2 regions of the Butyrivibrio sp. WCD2001 genome follow, and region 2 is predicted to be linked to the other one. Evidence: predicted binding sites of a transcription regulator. Region 2 holds the regulator's gene; the other holds the start of a gene.
The links. Region 2 encodes HrcA, which represses chaperone genes, less so after heat shock. Its sites were predicted from a motif close to TGTTAGCACTCNNNNNNNNNGAGTGCTAACA; they were not measured.
Positions count from the first base shown of each region.

Region 1 (8,341 bases), on a different contig from region 2:
TGGAAGTAGGTAAGAAGTACTTCGAGCAGCTCATCGACAAGATGAAGGAGCAGAAGGGTGTTAAGTTTGACGTAGATCTTACAGCAGCTGATCTTAAGGAGCTTGCTGAGCAGTTCAAGGCTGAGTACAAGAACCAGCTTGGTTCTGATTTCCCTTCAGATCCTGTAGAGCAGCTTAAGCTCGCTATCGAGGCTGTATTCCGTTCATGGGATAACCCTCGTGCAAACGTTTACCGTCGTGACAACGATATCCCTTATTCTTGGGGAACAGCTGTTAACGTAATGCCTATGGTATTCGGTAACCTTAATAATGAGTCTGGTACAGGTGTTGCATTCACACGTGACCCTGCAACAGGTGAGAATAAGCTTATGGGTGAGTTCCTTATCAACGCTCAGGGTGAGGACGTAGTTGCCGGTGTTCGTACACCTATGCCGATCGCTCAGATGGAGAAGGAATTCCCTGAAGCATACGCTGAGTTCATCAAGGTTTGTGATACACTTGAGAACCACTATCACGACATGCAGGATATGGAGTTCACTGTTGAGAACAAGAAGCTCTATATGCTTCAGTGCCGTAACGGTAAGAGAACAGCTCCTGCTGCTCTTAAGATCGCTTGTGATCTTGTTGATGAGGGACACAAGACTCCTGAAGAAGCTGTAGCAATGATCGATCCTCGTAACCTTGATACACTTCTTCATCCTCAGTTTGACGCTGCTGCTCTTAAGGCTGCTACTCCTATGGGTAAGGGTCTTGGTGCTTCACCCGGAGCTGCTTGCGGTAAGGTTGTATTCACAGCTGATGATGCTGTAGCATGGGCTGAGAGAGGTGAGAAGGTTATCCTTGTTCGTCTTGAGACATCACCTGAGGATATCACAGGTATGAAGGCTGCTCAGGGTATCCTTACAGTTCGTGGTGGTATGACATCACACGCTGCCGTTGTTGCTCGTGGTATGGGTGAGTGCTGCGTTTCCGGATGTGGCGACATCAACATGGACGAGGAGAACAAGAAGTTCACACTTGCTGGTAAAGAGTTCCACGAGGGAGACTTCATCTCTATCGACGGTACAACAGGTAACATCTATGATGGCGTTATCAAGACTGTAGACGCTCAGATCGCCGGTGAGTTCGGTCGTATCATGGATTGGGCTGATCAGTTCAGAAAGCTTAAGGTTCGTACAAACGCTGATACACCCGCTGATGCTAAGAAGGCTCGTGAGCTTGGTGCTGAGGGTATCGGTCTTTGCCGTACAGAGCACATGTTCTTCGAGGAAGACAGAATTGCTGCATTCCGTGAGATGATCTGCTCTGACACAGCTGAGGAGAGAGAAGCTGCTCTTGAGAAGATTCTTCCTTATCAGCAGAAAGACTTCAAGGCTCTTTATGAGGCACTTGAGGGCTGCCCTGTAACAATCAGATTCCTTGATCCTCCGCTTCATGAGTTCGTTCCTACAACAGAGGAAGACATTAAGAAGCTTGCAGATGCTCAGGGTAAGAGCGTAGAGGAGATCAAGGCTATCATCGCTTCTCTTCACGAGTTCAACCCTATGATGGGTCACAGAGGATGCCGTCTTGCAGTTACATATCCTGAAATTGCTAAGATGCAGACTAAGGCTGTTATCCGTGCTGCTCTTGAGGTTCAGAAGGAGCACGCTGACTGGAACGTTAAGCCTGAGATCATGATTCCTCTTGTATGTGAAGTTAAAGAGCTTAAGTTCGTTAAGAAGGTTGTATGTGAGACAGCAGATGCTGAGATCGCTGCAGCTGGTGCTAAGCTTGAGTATGAGGTTGGTACAATGATCGAGATCCCGAGAGCTGCTCTTACAGCTGACGAGATCGCTGCTGAGGCTGACTTCTTCTGCTTCGGTACAAACGACCTTACACAGATGACATTTGGATTCTCTCGTGATGACGCTGGTAAGTTCCTTAACGCTTACTATGATGAGAAGATCTTCGAGAACGATCCTTTCGCTAAGCTTGATCAGACAGGTGTTGGTAAGCTTATGGATATGTCACTTAAGCTTGGTAAGCCCGTTAATCCTAAGCTTCACGTTGGTATCTGCGGAGAGCACGGTGGAGATCCTTCATCAGTTGAGTTCTGCCACAAGATTGGCCTTGACTATGTTTCATGCTCACCTTTCCGTGTACCTGTTGCAAGACTTGCAGCAGCTCAGGCAGCTATCGCAAACAAGTAATTTTTGCCTAAGGCTTAAAACTTGTTCGGTGTGAATGAGTAAAATATAAGAGATTCCCCTTTTGTTTAATGCAAGAGGGGAATCTTTTTTTAGGTGTAAATGTGTATTTAAACATACATGAAATACAGCTATAATAATTGCATATATACTTTTTATGAAAAGCTTATGGAGGTTATGCAATGGGAAAATGGTCCAGAATAATGTATCATCCGAATCTTCCTTTAGGAGAGGATGGAAATAAGGTTACTGCTTCTGCTGAGCATATAGCGATTTCTAAGAATGCTGCAAAAGAAGGTATGGTTCTTTTAAAAAATGAAAAGAGTATACTGCCTCTTGCAAGAGGACAAAAGGTCGCTCTTTTTGGAAAAGCAACGATAGATTATGTAAAGGGAGGCGGCGGATCAGGTGATGTTACCGTTCCCTACGTTACAAACCTCGCTGAGGGATTTAAGAAACTTGGAGCGAGGGTTTCTCTTTTCGAAGATTCTATTGATTTTTATGAGGATTATGTAAAAGGATTATATAAGGAAGGCAAGATGCCGGGACTTATAGCAGAGCCCGCGCTTCCTGAGGATATTCTGACTAAGGCAAAAGCGTTTACTGATACTGCAATTATTTCAATCAGCAGATATTCGGGTGAAGGTTGGGACAGAAAGAGTGATAAGGTAATCGATCGCACTTTTAAGGGAGTGGATCAGCCCCTAATAGATATGACAAATGGCATTTTTGAAAGAGGTGACTTTTATCTTTCAAAGGCTGAAGAGGAGTTAATCAATTCTGTAAGTAAGGCTTTCGAGAAAACTGTTATAGTATTGAATATCGGCGGCATGTTTGATGTTTCATGGATTAAAGACAGCAAGGACATAGACGCTGCTCTTATCGCATGGCAGGGCGGCATGGAAGGCGGCCTTGCTACAGCTGAGCTTTTATGTGGACTTGGGAATCCCAGTGGTAAACTGGCGGATACCTTTGCGAGGAACCTCTCTGATTATCCGGGAACAGAACATTTCCATGATTCTGATGATTATGTTGAATACGAAGAGGATATCTATGTAGGCTATAGATATTTTGAGACAATCAAGGATGCATCCGATAAGGTAATATATCCCTTCGGATATGGTCTTTCATACACGGACTTTAGCGTAAGCCGCGTCAAAATAAGAGAAGACGACGGCATAATCACTGTGAAGGCAAATGTGACAAACAATGGTCAATATGCAGGAAAAGAAGTGGTTCAGATCTATGTTTCGTCGCCGCAGGGCAAGCTCGGAAAACCTGAGAAAACACTTGTAGGTTTTAAAAAGACTGCTTTACTTGAGCCCGGACAGACACAGAGGGTAGTAGTTGAATTTCCTGTTGATGTTTTTGCATCCTATGATGACCTTGGAAAGATTCAGAAGTCTGCTTACGTCCTTGAAAAGGGAAGATATAAATTTTTTGTAGGGACAGATGTAAGAAATGCAAGATCTGCTGAGCAGGAATATGTCCTTGATGATAATAAGATTGTGTGCCAGCTCACCCAGAAGATGGCTCCTGTTGCTTTAAAGAAGAGACTTCTTGCGGACGGTACATATGAAATGTTAGAGCAGGGAGATGCTTCTAAATATAATGAGAATGAGCTTACACCTCTTTCCGAAGATGAACTGGAAGGTATGTCACCTGCAATTAGACCTGAAAAGTCCGTGAACCGTTATAAGCCCGCAGACAAACCTCAGTTTATCGATGTTTTCACAGGGAAAATTTCTATTGATAAATTCATAGAAGGATTATCGGATGAAGATCTGGCATGGCTTGTAGGAGGACAGCCAAATACTGGTGTGGCCAATACCTTTGGATACGGAAATAATAATGAATTTGGTATTCCTAATGTTATGACAGCTGATGGACCTGCCGGCCTAAGAATTCAGCCTCATGTTGGTGTTAAGACAACAGCTTTCCCATGTGCAACACTGCTTGCATGTACCTGGGATCCGGAAGTGGCAACGAAGGTTGGAATTGCCGGAGGAGAAGAGGTTAAGGAGAATAACATCGGAGTATGGCTGACACCTGCAATGAATATTCACAGATCGCCTCTTTGCGGCAGAAACTTTGAGTATTATTCAGAAGATCCACTCCTAACCGGAAAGATGGCTGCCGGAATGGTACGTGGAATTCAGAGTAACCATATTGCTGCAACAATAAAGCATTTTGCTCTGAATAATAAAGAGACCAATAGAAAGGACAGTGATTCAAGAGCATCTGAGAGGGCAATCCGTGAGATTTACTTAAAGGGTTTTGAAATTGTTGTTAAAGAGGCTCATCCCTGGAGCATAATGACATCCTACAATATCATAAATGGAAGACGCGCTTCGGAAAACGAGGATATGATAAATGGAATTCTTCGCGGAGAATGGGGCTTTGATGGTATGGTTACTACCGACTGGTGGACCCACGGCGAGAATTATAAAGAATGTAAGGCCGGAAATGATATGAAGATGGGATGCGGATATCCGGACAGAATAATAGCTGCTCTTGAAAAAGGCGCCATCACACGAGATGAACTAAACATGGCAGCTAAGAATATCCTTACATTAATACTGAGAATTGATTAAATAAAAATGCCTTCCCCCAAGGGAGGTGATAGTGATATAAAAAAGCCTTCCCCCCATGGGGGAAGGTGGCAGCGAAGCTGACGGATGGGGGTCACCTCATGAATCCTTCACAACAACTTTTCCGCCGTTTTTAACACTGTCCTGCTCAAGAAGTTCAACGGCAGATGCAGCAATTTCATAATACATTGCGGCATTGTCGCCTATATCAGCCATCTTTTTCATGTTGGTTTCACAGAATTTCTTTGCCTCGGCAATATCACTTTGTGAAAAGACTTTACTCCCGCAATAAAGTGTACCGGTTGAGGGGTCAAAGTGAGAATCTTTCTTCTTTGCTTCTCCACTCATGCCCATGACACCTGCCAGAGAACGGATTAAATCTTCACGATTGTCTGCCATAATTAACCTCCATTCGAAGATGCGATTATTGAACCAACTTATGAATATATTTTCGCACAGAGGTTATTTTTTGACTATTAACTACTTATTATAAAAATATAAAAAACTTGAGAATAGATTGGAGAAACTATTGGATATTGCAGTATTCGGTGATATTCATGGAAATCACTCAGCCCTTCAGGCCTGTATAGATTATTGCATGGGGAAGGGGATAACTAATTACATTTTACTTGGAGATTATATTTCGGATTGCCCGGGCGTAAGAAAGACAATGGATCTCATATATGTGCTCAGACAGTATTTCACGTGCTATACTGTTCGCGGAAATCGCGAGGAAAGCATGCTGAATTACAGAAAATCCGGTGAGAACGGTTGGATGAAAGGTTCAGGAAGCGGCGCTCTTCTTTATACATATGAGCAATTGACAGAGAAGGATTTTAATCTGTTTGAGGAACTTCCGATTTACGGAATATGGAATCCGGAAGGTTCGGCAGGCTTTGAATATTGTCACGGATCACCGTCAAATGCGTCGGAACTTCTATTCGGGGATAAGAGAAACACCAAGCGCACACTTAATAAAATAAAAACAAACATGCTCCTGCATGCACATACTCATGTACAGGAGTGCTTTTTATACAGAGAAAAAAGAGCGGTGAATCCCGGAGCTATGGGACTTCCCAGAAATAAGAACTGCTATGCTGAGTTCGCCATTATCCACAGCGGTAAGACCGGTTGGGAGGAAGAACTGGTACAGGTAAAATATGACAGGCATGAAATCCTTAAGGAATTTCAGTCAAGCGGTCTTATGGAATATGCACCTGCATGGGCGGCAATAACTATGCATACAATCAGAACCGGTGTGGATCTAAGCGAATCCATTCTTCTACAGGCGATGAAGCTTTGTGAGGAGGACAGGGGAATGGTAAGATGGCCGGCAATACCTGAGCAGTACTGGGCAGAGGCTCTTAAGGAAAACTATGTGGATTTGTCGGGCAAGGATATCCCGCGCCCAAAGCATAATAATTAAAACACTATTTCTTTGCATTTCTGCAAATATTCACATGTGGGTATTGCATTTTTTATCGTGTGTGGTAATATATTTCTTGGTGATTAGCACTCGAATCATATGAGTGCTAACAATAAAAAGTCAATAATATGTTGAAGATATAAGGAGGCAAAAAAAATGAAGTTAGAACCACTTGCAGACAGAGTCGTACTTAAGGCGCTTGAAGCTGAGGAGACAACTAAGTCAGGAATCGTACTTCCCGGTGCAGAGAAGGAGAAGCCGCAGCAGGCAGAGGTTATCGCTGTAGGCCCCGGCGGAGTCGTTGATGGTAAGGAAGTGAAGATGCAGGTAAAGAAGGGTGACAACGTTATCTATTCCAAGTATGCAGGAACAGAGGTTAAGCTCGACGACGTTACCTACATCATTGTTAAGCAGAACGATATACTCGCTATCATTAAGTAATTATCTCATCTATGCCTTCTCCTTGGGGAGAAGGTGCCCGAAGGGCGGATGAGGGGAAAAACAATATACGGAGGCATATAAAAATGGCAAAGACAATTAAGTACGGTGCTGACGCCCGCACAGCTATGGTAGAAGGCGTTAATAAGCTTGCAGATACAGTAAGAGTAACAATCGGACCTAAGGGAAGAAATGTAGTTCTTGATAAGAGCTATGGTGCACCCACAATCACAAACGACGGTGTTACAATCGCAAAAGAGATCGAGCTTGAGGATGCTTATGAGAACATGGGCGCTCAGCTTGTTAAGGAAGTTGCTACAAAGACTAACGATGTAGCAGGTGACGGTACAACAACAGCTACAGTACTTGCACAGGCTATGATCAATGAAGGTGTTAAGAACCTTGCAGCAGGAGCTAACCCTATTGTTCTTAGAAAGGGCATGAAGAAGGCTACAGATGCAGCAGTAGCTTCTATCAGCAAGATGGCTACAAAGGTTAAGGGCAAGGATCAGATCATGAGAGTTGCCGCTGTTTCATCAGGTGATGATGAAGTTGGTCAGATGATCGCTGACGCTATGGAGAAGGTTTCCAATGATGGCGTTATCACAATTGAGGAATCCAAGACAATGCTCACAGAGCTTGATCTTGTAGAAGGTATGCAGTTTGATCGTGGTTATATCTCAGCTTACATGGCTACAGATATGGACAAGATGGAAGCTAACCTTGATGATCCTTTCATACTCATCACAGATAAGAAGATTTCCAATATCCAGGATATTCTTCCTCTTCTTGAGCAGATTGTTAAGACAGGTTCTAAGCTTCTTATCATCGCTGAGGACGTTGACGGTGAGGCTCTTACAACTCTTATCGTTAACAAGCTCCGCGGAACCTTCAATGTAGTTGCTGTTAAGGCTCCCGGCTATGGTGACAGAAGAAAGGCTATGCTTGAGGATATCGCTATTCTTACAGGTGGTAAGGTTATCAGCTCTGACCTTGGTCTTGAGCTTAAGGATACTACAATGGATGATCTTGGTCGTGCTAAGAGCATCAAGGTTGAGAAGGAGAAGACAACAATCGTTGATGGCCTTGGCAATAAGGGCGACATTCAGGCAAGAGTTGCTCAGATCAAGAAGCAGATTGATGACACAACTTCTGATTTTGATAGAGAGAAACTTCAGGAGAGACTTGCTAAGCTCGCCGGCGGTGTTGCAGTTATCAGAGTAGGTGCTGCTACAGAGACAGAGATGAAGGAAGCTAAGTATCGTATGGAGGATGCTCTCAATGCTACAAGAGCAGCTGTTGAGGAAGGTATCATCTTTGGTGGTGGTAGTGCATACATTCATGCTTGCAAGGATGTTGAGAAGGTAGCAGCTTCACTTGAGGGTGATGAGAAGACAGGTGCTAAGGTAGTTCTTAAGGCACTCGAAGCTCCTCTTTACCATATTGCAAACAATGCCGGTCTTGACGGATCTGTAATTGTTAATAAGGTTAAGGAGTCCAAGAAGGGAATTGGATTCAACGCATACTCAGAGGAGTACGTTGATATGATCAAGGATGGTATCATTGACCCTGCAAAGGTTACAAGAAGTGCCCTTCAGAATGCTACATCTGTTGCATCAAGCTTCCTTACAACTGAGGCAGCTGTTGCTACAATCAAGGAGCCCGTACCTCCGATGCCTGCAGGCGGTGCAGGAATG
Region 1 is NZ_AUJZ01000020.1:18,538-26,878, reverse strand. It holds gene ppdK (pyruvate, phosphate dikinase) at 1-2,192, shown strand, start outside; gene G630_RS0114605 (glycoside hydrolase family 3 protein) at 2,372-4,783, shown strand; gene G630_RS0114600 (hypothetical protein) at 4,880-5,179, opposite strand; gene G630_RS0114595 (metallophosphoesterase family protein) at 5,310-6,206, shown strand; gene G630_RS0114590 (co-chaperone GroES) at 6,363-6,647, shown strand; gene groL (chaperonin GroEL) at 6,731-8,341, shown strand, end outside.
Region 1: G630_RS0114590 (co-chaperone GroES) is a predicted target of HrcA. The motif match lies at 6,288-6,318, and genes of this name have one in related genera.

Region 2 (8,341 bases):
ACCGCATACGCCTCGGATGCCTCCTTGAACTTGTCTGCTGCAGCTGCATCTCCGGGGTTCATATCCGGATGGTACTTCTTTGCAAGCACACGGTATGCTTTTTTTATTTCATCATCACTGGCTCCCTTGCTAACGCCAAGGACCTCGTAATAATCGCGCTTCTGATCTGCCATGTGTCTCTCCTAATTTACGCTAATTGCCCAATACATCTTATCTGATGTATTGGGCATTAGCAATATTTATATTATTAAAGTTTTATAAAACGGATTAAACCTCTCTGTAGTCGCCGTCAACTACGTCGTCTGCATTACCTGCATCTGAGCTCTGAGCTGAGCCGCCCATGCCGCTCATGTCAGGGCCTGCACCCTGAGCACCTGCTGCGCCCTGAGCACTCTCATAAACCTTAGCGAAGAGAGCCTGAGCATCAGTCATGAGCTTCTCCTTCTGGCTCTTGATTGTGTCGATCTCGCTGTCTGTAAGCTCACGATCCTTAGTCTGCTCAAGAGTATCCTTGAGAGCCTTGAGATCATCCTCTACAGTCTGCTTCTGAGAAGGATCGATCTTGTCGCCAACTTCCTGAATAGCCTTCTCTGTCTGGAATACGAAGGAATCAGCTTCGTTTCTAGCGTCAATGCCTTCCTTACGCTTCTTATCCTGAGCTTCGTACTCAGCAGCTTCCTTGATAGCCTTATCGATATCCTCGTCAGACATGTTGGAGCCAGCTGTGATTGTGATGTGCTGCTCTTTACCTGTTCCAAGATCCTTAGCGGATACGTTAACGATACCGTTTGCATCGATATCAAATGTAACCTCGATCTGCGGAACACCTCTCATTGCCGGAGGGATTCCATCAAGACGGAACTGTCCGAGTGACTTGTTGTCCTTAGCGAACTGTCTCTCACCCTGAAGAACGTTGATATCAACGGCTGTCTGGTTATCAGCTGCAGTTGAGAATACCTGGCTCTTCTTTGTAGGAATAGTTGTGTTACGCTCGATAAGTCTTGTAGCAACACCACCCATTGTCTCGATTGAAAGTGAAAGAGGTGTTACATCAAGAAGAAGGATATCGCCTGCACCTGTATCGCCTGCAAGCTTACCACCCTGGATACCTGCACCTACTGCTACGCACTCATCGGGATTAAGGTTCTTTGAAGGCTCATGTCCTGTGAGCTGCTTAACCTTCTCAACTACGCAGGGAACACGTGTTGAACCACCTACAAGGAGAACTTTTCCAAGGTCTGAATAGTTAAGACCTGCATCCTTCATAGCGTTCTGTACCGGAATAGCACTTCTCTCTACGAGGTCGTGAATAAGCTCCTCGAACTTAGCTCTTGTGAGATCCATATCAAAGTGCTTGGGGCCTTCTGCTGTAGCTGTAATGAAAGGAAGGTTGATGTTGGTTGTTGTAGAAGAAGAAAGTTCCTTCTTAGCCTTCTCAGCTGCTTCCTTAAGTCTCTGCATAGCCATCTTATCGCTTGAAAGGTCTACTCCTTCCTTAGCCTTGAACTCAGATACCATCCAGTCGATGATCTTCTGGTCAAAGTCGTCACCACCGAGGTGTGTGTCACCGTTTGTTGAAAGAACTTCGATAACACCGTCACCTATATCGATGATTGATACGTCGAAGGTACCACCACCAAGGTCGTATACCATGATCTTCTGCTCTTTTTCGTTATCAAGACCGTAAGCAAGAGCTGCTGCTGTAGGCTCGTTGATAATACGCTTTACTTCAAGACCTGCAATCTTACCTGCATCCTTTGTAGCCTGACGCTGTGCGTCATTGAAGTATGCGGGAACTGTAATTACTGCCTCTGTTACTTTTTCGCCGAGATACTGTTCTGCGTCTGCCTTCAGCTTCTGAAGAATCATAGCTGAAATCTGCTGAGGTGAATACTTCTTGCCGTCGATTGTGCGGCCGTTGTCTGTACCCATATCTCTCTTGATTGATGAGATTGTGTTCTCAGCGTTTGTTACTGCCTGACGCTTAGCGGGCTCACCTACGAGACGCTCGCCATTCTTTGTGAAAGCTACAATTGAAGGTGTTGTTCTTGCACCCTCAGCGTTAGCGATAACGGTGGGCTGACCACCTTCCATAACAGCTACGCAGCTGTTGGTTGTTCCTAAATCGATACCTATGATCTTACTCATTTTATTTTCCTCCGTTTATAAAACTAATGAATAATTAACAATAAAAATCTAATGAAGTTCTGCTCTCACACTTCGTGTTCGACAGAACTAAGTAGTACACTAAGCTCGGCAAAACCTCGCTAAGTGATTACTTAGCAACGGCAACCATGCTGTGTCTGAGCACTGTGTCGTGATACATATAACCCTTCTGAAGCTCCTGTGCCACGAATCCTTCCTCGACATCTTCGCTCTCAACCTGCATTACAGCGTTGTGGAAATTAGGATCAAATTCCTTTCCAACGGCTTCGATGGGAGTTACACCAAGATCCTCAATCTGCTTCATAAGCTGCTTGTATATCATATTCATTCCGTCTGCAAAAGCGGAATTCTTCTCTTCTTCAGGGACAGCAGCAAGTCCTCTTTCGAAGTTATCTACAACAGGGAGAATTTTCTCAAGTACACTGGATGCTCCCTGGTTGAACATCTGCGCCTTTTCTCTGTCGGTTCTTGTTCTGAAGTTCTCAAACTCAGCAAGCTGGCGCATGTATTTATCCTGCATCTCTTCGAACTTTTCTTTGTAAGGGTTCTTCTTTTCTTTTTTACCGAAAAGACCTTTCTTCTCACCCTCGGCGTTTTCAGTGTTCTCGGCACCTTCTACGCTCTCAGCGGCCTCTGCTACAGCTTCGGCAGCCTCTTCCTCTGCGGCCTCGGCAACCTTGTTTGCTGCATCAGCTACCTTTTTAGCCTTCTCGGCAACTTCCTGCTGAAGTTCCTTTGCAGTTTTCTTACCGGACACTGTATTTGTATCCTTCTTAACTTCCTTACTCACTTAAATACTCCTTATGGTTCTATTCTTTTTTATATAAATCATCCAGAGCTCTCATCATATTCTTAAGTGCTCCGACAACTTTGTCGTAATCCATTCGCTTAGGTCCGATAACTCCTACCGTTCCTCTCATGCCCTCTCCGAGATCGTAGGTCGCTGTTACAACGCTGCAATCCTTCATGGACTGAACCGGAGACTCATTACCGATGTAAACCTGTATACCTGTCTCCTCTGAGGAGGACTGAAGCGCATTCTCAACGATACTTGTAAGATCGCTCTTATCCTCAAAAGTGGTTATGAGGTCACTTGCTCTCTCCTTATCAGCAAGCTCGGGATATCTGAAAATGTTGTTCGCACCGCTGGTGTAAATCTGAAGGTCCTCATCCTCCGTAATGGCATCTCCGGCTGTATCGAGTATCTTGTCGATTATCTCGCTGTGGATACCCGCCTCCTGCTTCATCGCAGTTATAAGTCCGAGGTTAATGTCCTCTACGGAAAGTCCTGCAAGTCTGGTATTAAGCAGGATATTGAGCTTAAGCATATCCGCTTCGGAAAGCTCCTGCTCCACCTCAACCATTCGGTTCTTAATTACGTTTCCTTCTATTACTATAGTGGTAAGAATGTGTTCCTCATCCACTCTGGAAAGCTGTACGAATTTCAGCTTATTCCTTCTGATCATGGGTGCTGAGATCATCGAAGCGTAGTTGGTATCAACCGCCAGGGTCTTGGCAACCTGCTTAAGGAGCTTCTCAAGCTTCTCTTCTTTATCCAGAAGCATCTCCTTCATGTTCTCAACTTCCTGTTCCTTCTCAGCGAGCATCTCATCTACATAAACTCTGTAGCCCTGATCTGACGGAATACGTCCCGCGGAAGTATGAGGCTGCAATATAAGTCCCATCTCCTCAAGATCCGCCATCTCGTTTCTGATGGTAGCCGAACTGAGATTAAGATCCGTGTACTTGGAAATCGTCCTACTGCCCACTGGCTCGCCTGTCTCGAGGTAATTGCGAACAATTGCATGCAGTATTTTCTTTTTTCTGTCATCCAGTTGCATCACAAACCTCCTTTTTTGATGTGTTAGCACTCAACGTCATTGAGTGCTAACATCTTCTGAGAATAAATTACCACTATAAATTATTAATGTCAATAAAAAACCCCAAGGATTTCTCCCTGGGGACGAATAATCTACATATATGTGATAAAGTCCCGGCCTGCAGCAAGCAAGCTTGCCAGGCCGGGACCTTCCATCCTTGTTTATCACATCCCAAAATCAGCATGAACCTCGCCGTTAACAACGAAGTATACTCTTTCCTCTTCGGGCTTTACATAAAGCTCAAGAGTCTTGATCTCGGAAACTTTTCTTCCCATATCATACTGCCATACATTCTTGGCATTCTCGATAAAGGTGTCATATGTAACGCTCTTATCAGCATACTGAAGAACGATATTTGTCTTTGTTGCAGGAGCCTTTGCAGCTGTTGTCTTCTTTGCTGCTGGCTTCTTAGCTGCTGTAGCCTTCTTTGCTGCAGGCTTCTTTGCTGCTGGCTTAGCTGCTGCCTTAGTCTCAGTCTTCTTGGCTGCTGCCTTGGTTGCTGTAGCCTTTTTAGCAGGTGCTGCCTTCTTTGCTGCAGGCTTCTTTGCTGCGGGCTTCTTCTCTTCCTTCTTATCAGCTGCCTTGGTCTCAGTCTTCTTAGCTGCTGCCTTAGTTGCTGTAGCCTTCTTTGCTGCGGGCTTCTTAGCTGCTGCCTTCTTTGCTGCGGGCTTCTTAGCTGCTGTAGCCTTCTTCTCCTCAGCCTTAGGTGCCTCTGCCTCAGCAGGCTTTACTTCATCCTTCTTTTCTGCAGCAATTACCGGTTTCTTGATAGTCGCAATCGGCTTTAAAGCTGCTTCTCTCAACTTGTCTTCAGCCATATCTCCCTCTCTTTCCGTAAGGAACGCGTGTTATGCGTTTTTGCAAATTTATCATTACGTTTTTGAGTTTAGTACATATTCTAAAAAAAGTCAACATTTATGCGCTTTTAGACCAGATTCTATTCTTGAAAGCGCCTTTTTAAGCACTTCCATGGAGGACGCAAACGAAATTCTCACGAATCCTGGGGCAAAATAGGCACTTCCGGGCATCATGGCAACACCGTATTTTTCCAACAAATATTCGCATAATCGTGTATCGTCATCTATAATTCCGTAACCCTCGTATTCTTTTCCGAGAAAAGCACGGATATCGAAGAACGCATAGAAAGCTCCCTGGATCTCATGGCAAATGACACCGGGTATCCCTCGCAGTTTTTCCTGAACAAAATCTCTGCGCTTCTCAAACTCTGATCTCATGAGCTCGACAGAATCCTGGGGCCCGCAAAGTGCCTCGACCGCCGCATACTGTGAGATGCTCGGAGGTGTGGTAGTTGTCTGGCTCTGCACCTTCACCGCAGCGCCAATAACATCGGCTCTGCCGCAGACGTACCCAAGTCTCCAGCCAGTCATGGAGTATGTCTTGGAAAAACCGTTAACCACGATAGTCCTGTCCTTCATCCCCTCAAACGCAGAAATGCTTTTGTGGCGATTCTCACCGTATATTATTTTTTCATAAATTTCATCGGAAATAACAAAGATATCCCTGCTGATTGCAAGGTCAGAGAGCCCCTTCAGCTCATCCTCGCCGTAAACCTTGCCGGTGGGATTGTCCGGGGTACATATTATAACAGCCTTGGTGCGTTCGTTTATCGCACTCTCAATGGCTTCAAGATCAAGAGAAAAATCGTCCTTCCTCTTCACAAGAACGGGCTTTGCGCCCGCAAGAGCTACCATATCGGGATAGCTGACATAGCACGGAATGGGGATTATGACCTCATCACCCTCGCCCGCAACAGCGCACAGCGCACCAAACAGCGCCTGCTTCGCACCGACGGTCACCGCCACCTCATTCATCTCATAGGTGACGCCGTTGTCCTTTTTCATCTTCTCGATTATCGCCTCCCGAAGCGGTGCGATACCGTTTCCGGTGGTGTATTTGGTGAAATTCTCATTGATTGCCCGTATTCCCGCTTCTTTGATATTGTCCGGCGTAGGGAAATCGGGCTCGCCCACATTGAGAGAAACTATGTCCTCTCCCTTCCGCCTAAGCTCCTCCACCTTTCCGAAGAGAGCCGTGGTCGGGGACATTTTTACCGCCGCCATTCTCGTAGATAATGTTGTGCTCATACTTTTTTCATACTCCTCATCCGTCAGCTTCGCTGACACCTTCTCCATAAATGGAGAAGGCATAACTACTTGTTACTTTATAAGCATCCTTCTAATTTTATGGTACGCCTTCCTGATGAACCTTCCCACCGTAATATCCAGCTTATGATACAGCCTTGAAAAAGCTGTAATGGGTGGCATTACCAGATAATCATACTCTCCTATATGCTTAAGAAGGTACTCCGGATAACTTCCGTCGACCTCCGTACGCTCAAATCTCGCATCCCTTCCGAAGATGTCCCTGCCGAGCACCAGATTATCCATGGTCTCAGCCAGAATCTCGCGGTCGTTGTACTCCTGATGCGCAGCCGCTTTTACCTTGACGCCTATCCTCTCGACGGGATTGGTCTCGTGCCTTCCGCCCATGTAGCCGAAATGCCAGCCGCCGTCAGCGACTCTGACAGACCTTTTATCGCAGGGTGACACCAGATCGCGCAGCCTTACGATTCCCTCGCGCGGGATATTATCTATGGAAGTAATCTTTGTTCCAAGCCACTTCCTGTCGCTCTCCGCAACCTCCGGGAACTCTCCGGTAATCGAGAGCAGCTTTCCCGACTTTTCTTCCATATTAAGGAATACATAAAAATTCCTCTGCGCCAAGTGGTAGACCTTCGTCTTATCAAAATTCTCTATGATTTTCGTAAGAACCTTGGGATTTGGAATCTCATCCACATCACCGAACAGGATTATGTCGTCGCTCGTCGCGCCGACTTTCTTCAGCCCCTCTATCAGACGGTTTTTCTGAAAATAATCCCTCTCGTGGGTCAACGCATCCACCGGCGAATCAGTGACCACCACATACTCTATGCGGTCAAGATAATCCTTGAAAAGATCTCTGTTCTTTTCAAAACAAAGCTCCTTCTCTTCACCCGAGAAGGTCATTGTTGACTCTTCTATAATGAACTTATCCACATAGGGACTAAGGATTTCTAACCTCAGCCTCAGGATGTCCACTTCATTAAAAAATGGAATGCAATCATATACCATTTTTTCTGATCCTCGCTTTAATCCGGGATTTCAGGCGCGTCTTCCTGCTAAGAAGCATCAGCCGCAAAACCGGCATACCCGCCACCTGATACCTGTAAACATACGCATCCTCCTCGGATGCCCAGGACGGAAGCTTGCCCTTCCCATACTCTTTATAAAAATCGGAACCCATCATCTCCTTCATCTTCCGCTTGATCTCGGAAAAAGGAAGGTCCGAATAGATAAGCTTTTTCATGCTTATCGTGCAGGTCAGGGTCTTGCGCTCGTTTATAACCTCAGTAAAACCACCCTTTGCCCACTTTTTCGCATAGTCGTCCAGAACCTCGAAGGCCTTCTCCTGGTTCTCCATAAAGTTTTCATGATAACCGCCCGTAAGCCCCTCTTCGTTTATTCTGTAAAAATACAGTATCCTGTCGAGATATGCAATGCTTTTTGCTTTATCAATTATTTCGGCGGTCTGCAGAAGGTCCTCTCCGTAATTGAGCTTCCTGTTCACCGTCTCCTCGATGCGGCCCGCAAGCTCTTTTCCTATGCACTTGTTCCACATGGCATTTAGCATATCACCGGAGCACATTATTTCATAGAACTTCTTCTTGCCATCGCCCGAATAAATCTTGCCCTCTTTAAAGGGAAAAGGAAACATCTTCGACTCGGGAGTGCTCATCTCTGCAGCATTATACAGTATTATCTCAGGCCTCTTACCTTTTCTTTCATATTTAGAAGCCGCTTTCTGAAGCTCAGTGAATATCCCGGGAGCCACGGCGTCATCAGCATCCATGAAAACAAGATAATCTCCCGCAGCTCTTTTTATCCCCTCCTGCCTCGCATCGTAGGCAGACGCGGGTCCCATATGCACCGTCTTTACAAATGGAAAACGGTTTGCAAGTTCGCCGCATATATAGCCACTTCTGTCTGTGGAGCCGTTTTCAATAAGAAGAACCTCGATACTGTTCTCCATCCCCTCAGCGGCCTTTACTATAGAAGACGTCGCTTCACTTATGTACTTTTCAGCATTGTGAACAGGCACTATTACCGAAAACTTCATGTTATATTGTGCTCCCTCTTCCACTTTTCACTTCTTCTCCAGAACAGCAAGGGCCTTACGGCCATCTTGAATCTCTTCGTGGGGCTGTAGAAATGCGGATATCCCTCATTTTCTCCCCA
Region 2 is NZ_AUJZ01000007.1:187,801-196,141, forward strand. It holds gene dnaJ (molecular chaperone DnaJ) at 1-173, opposite strand, end outside; gene dnaK (molecular chaperone DnaK) at 268-2,148, opposite strand; gene grpE (nucleotide exchange factor GrpE) at 2,276-2,956, opposite strand; gene hrcA (heat-inducible transcriptional repressor HrcA) at 2,976-4,007, opposite strand; gene G630_RS25025 (DUF6465 family protein) at 4,211-4,864, opposite strand; gene G630_RS0108595 (pyridoxal phosphate-dependent aminotransferase) at 4,955-6,199, opposite strand; gene G630_RS0108600 (hypothetical protein) at 6,224-7,177, opposite strand; gene G630_RS0108605 (glycosyltransferase family 2 protein) at 7,167-8,222, opposite strand; gene G630_RS0108610 (DUF5672 family protein) at 8,219-8,341, opposite strand, start outside.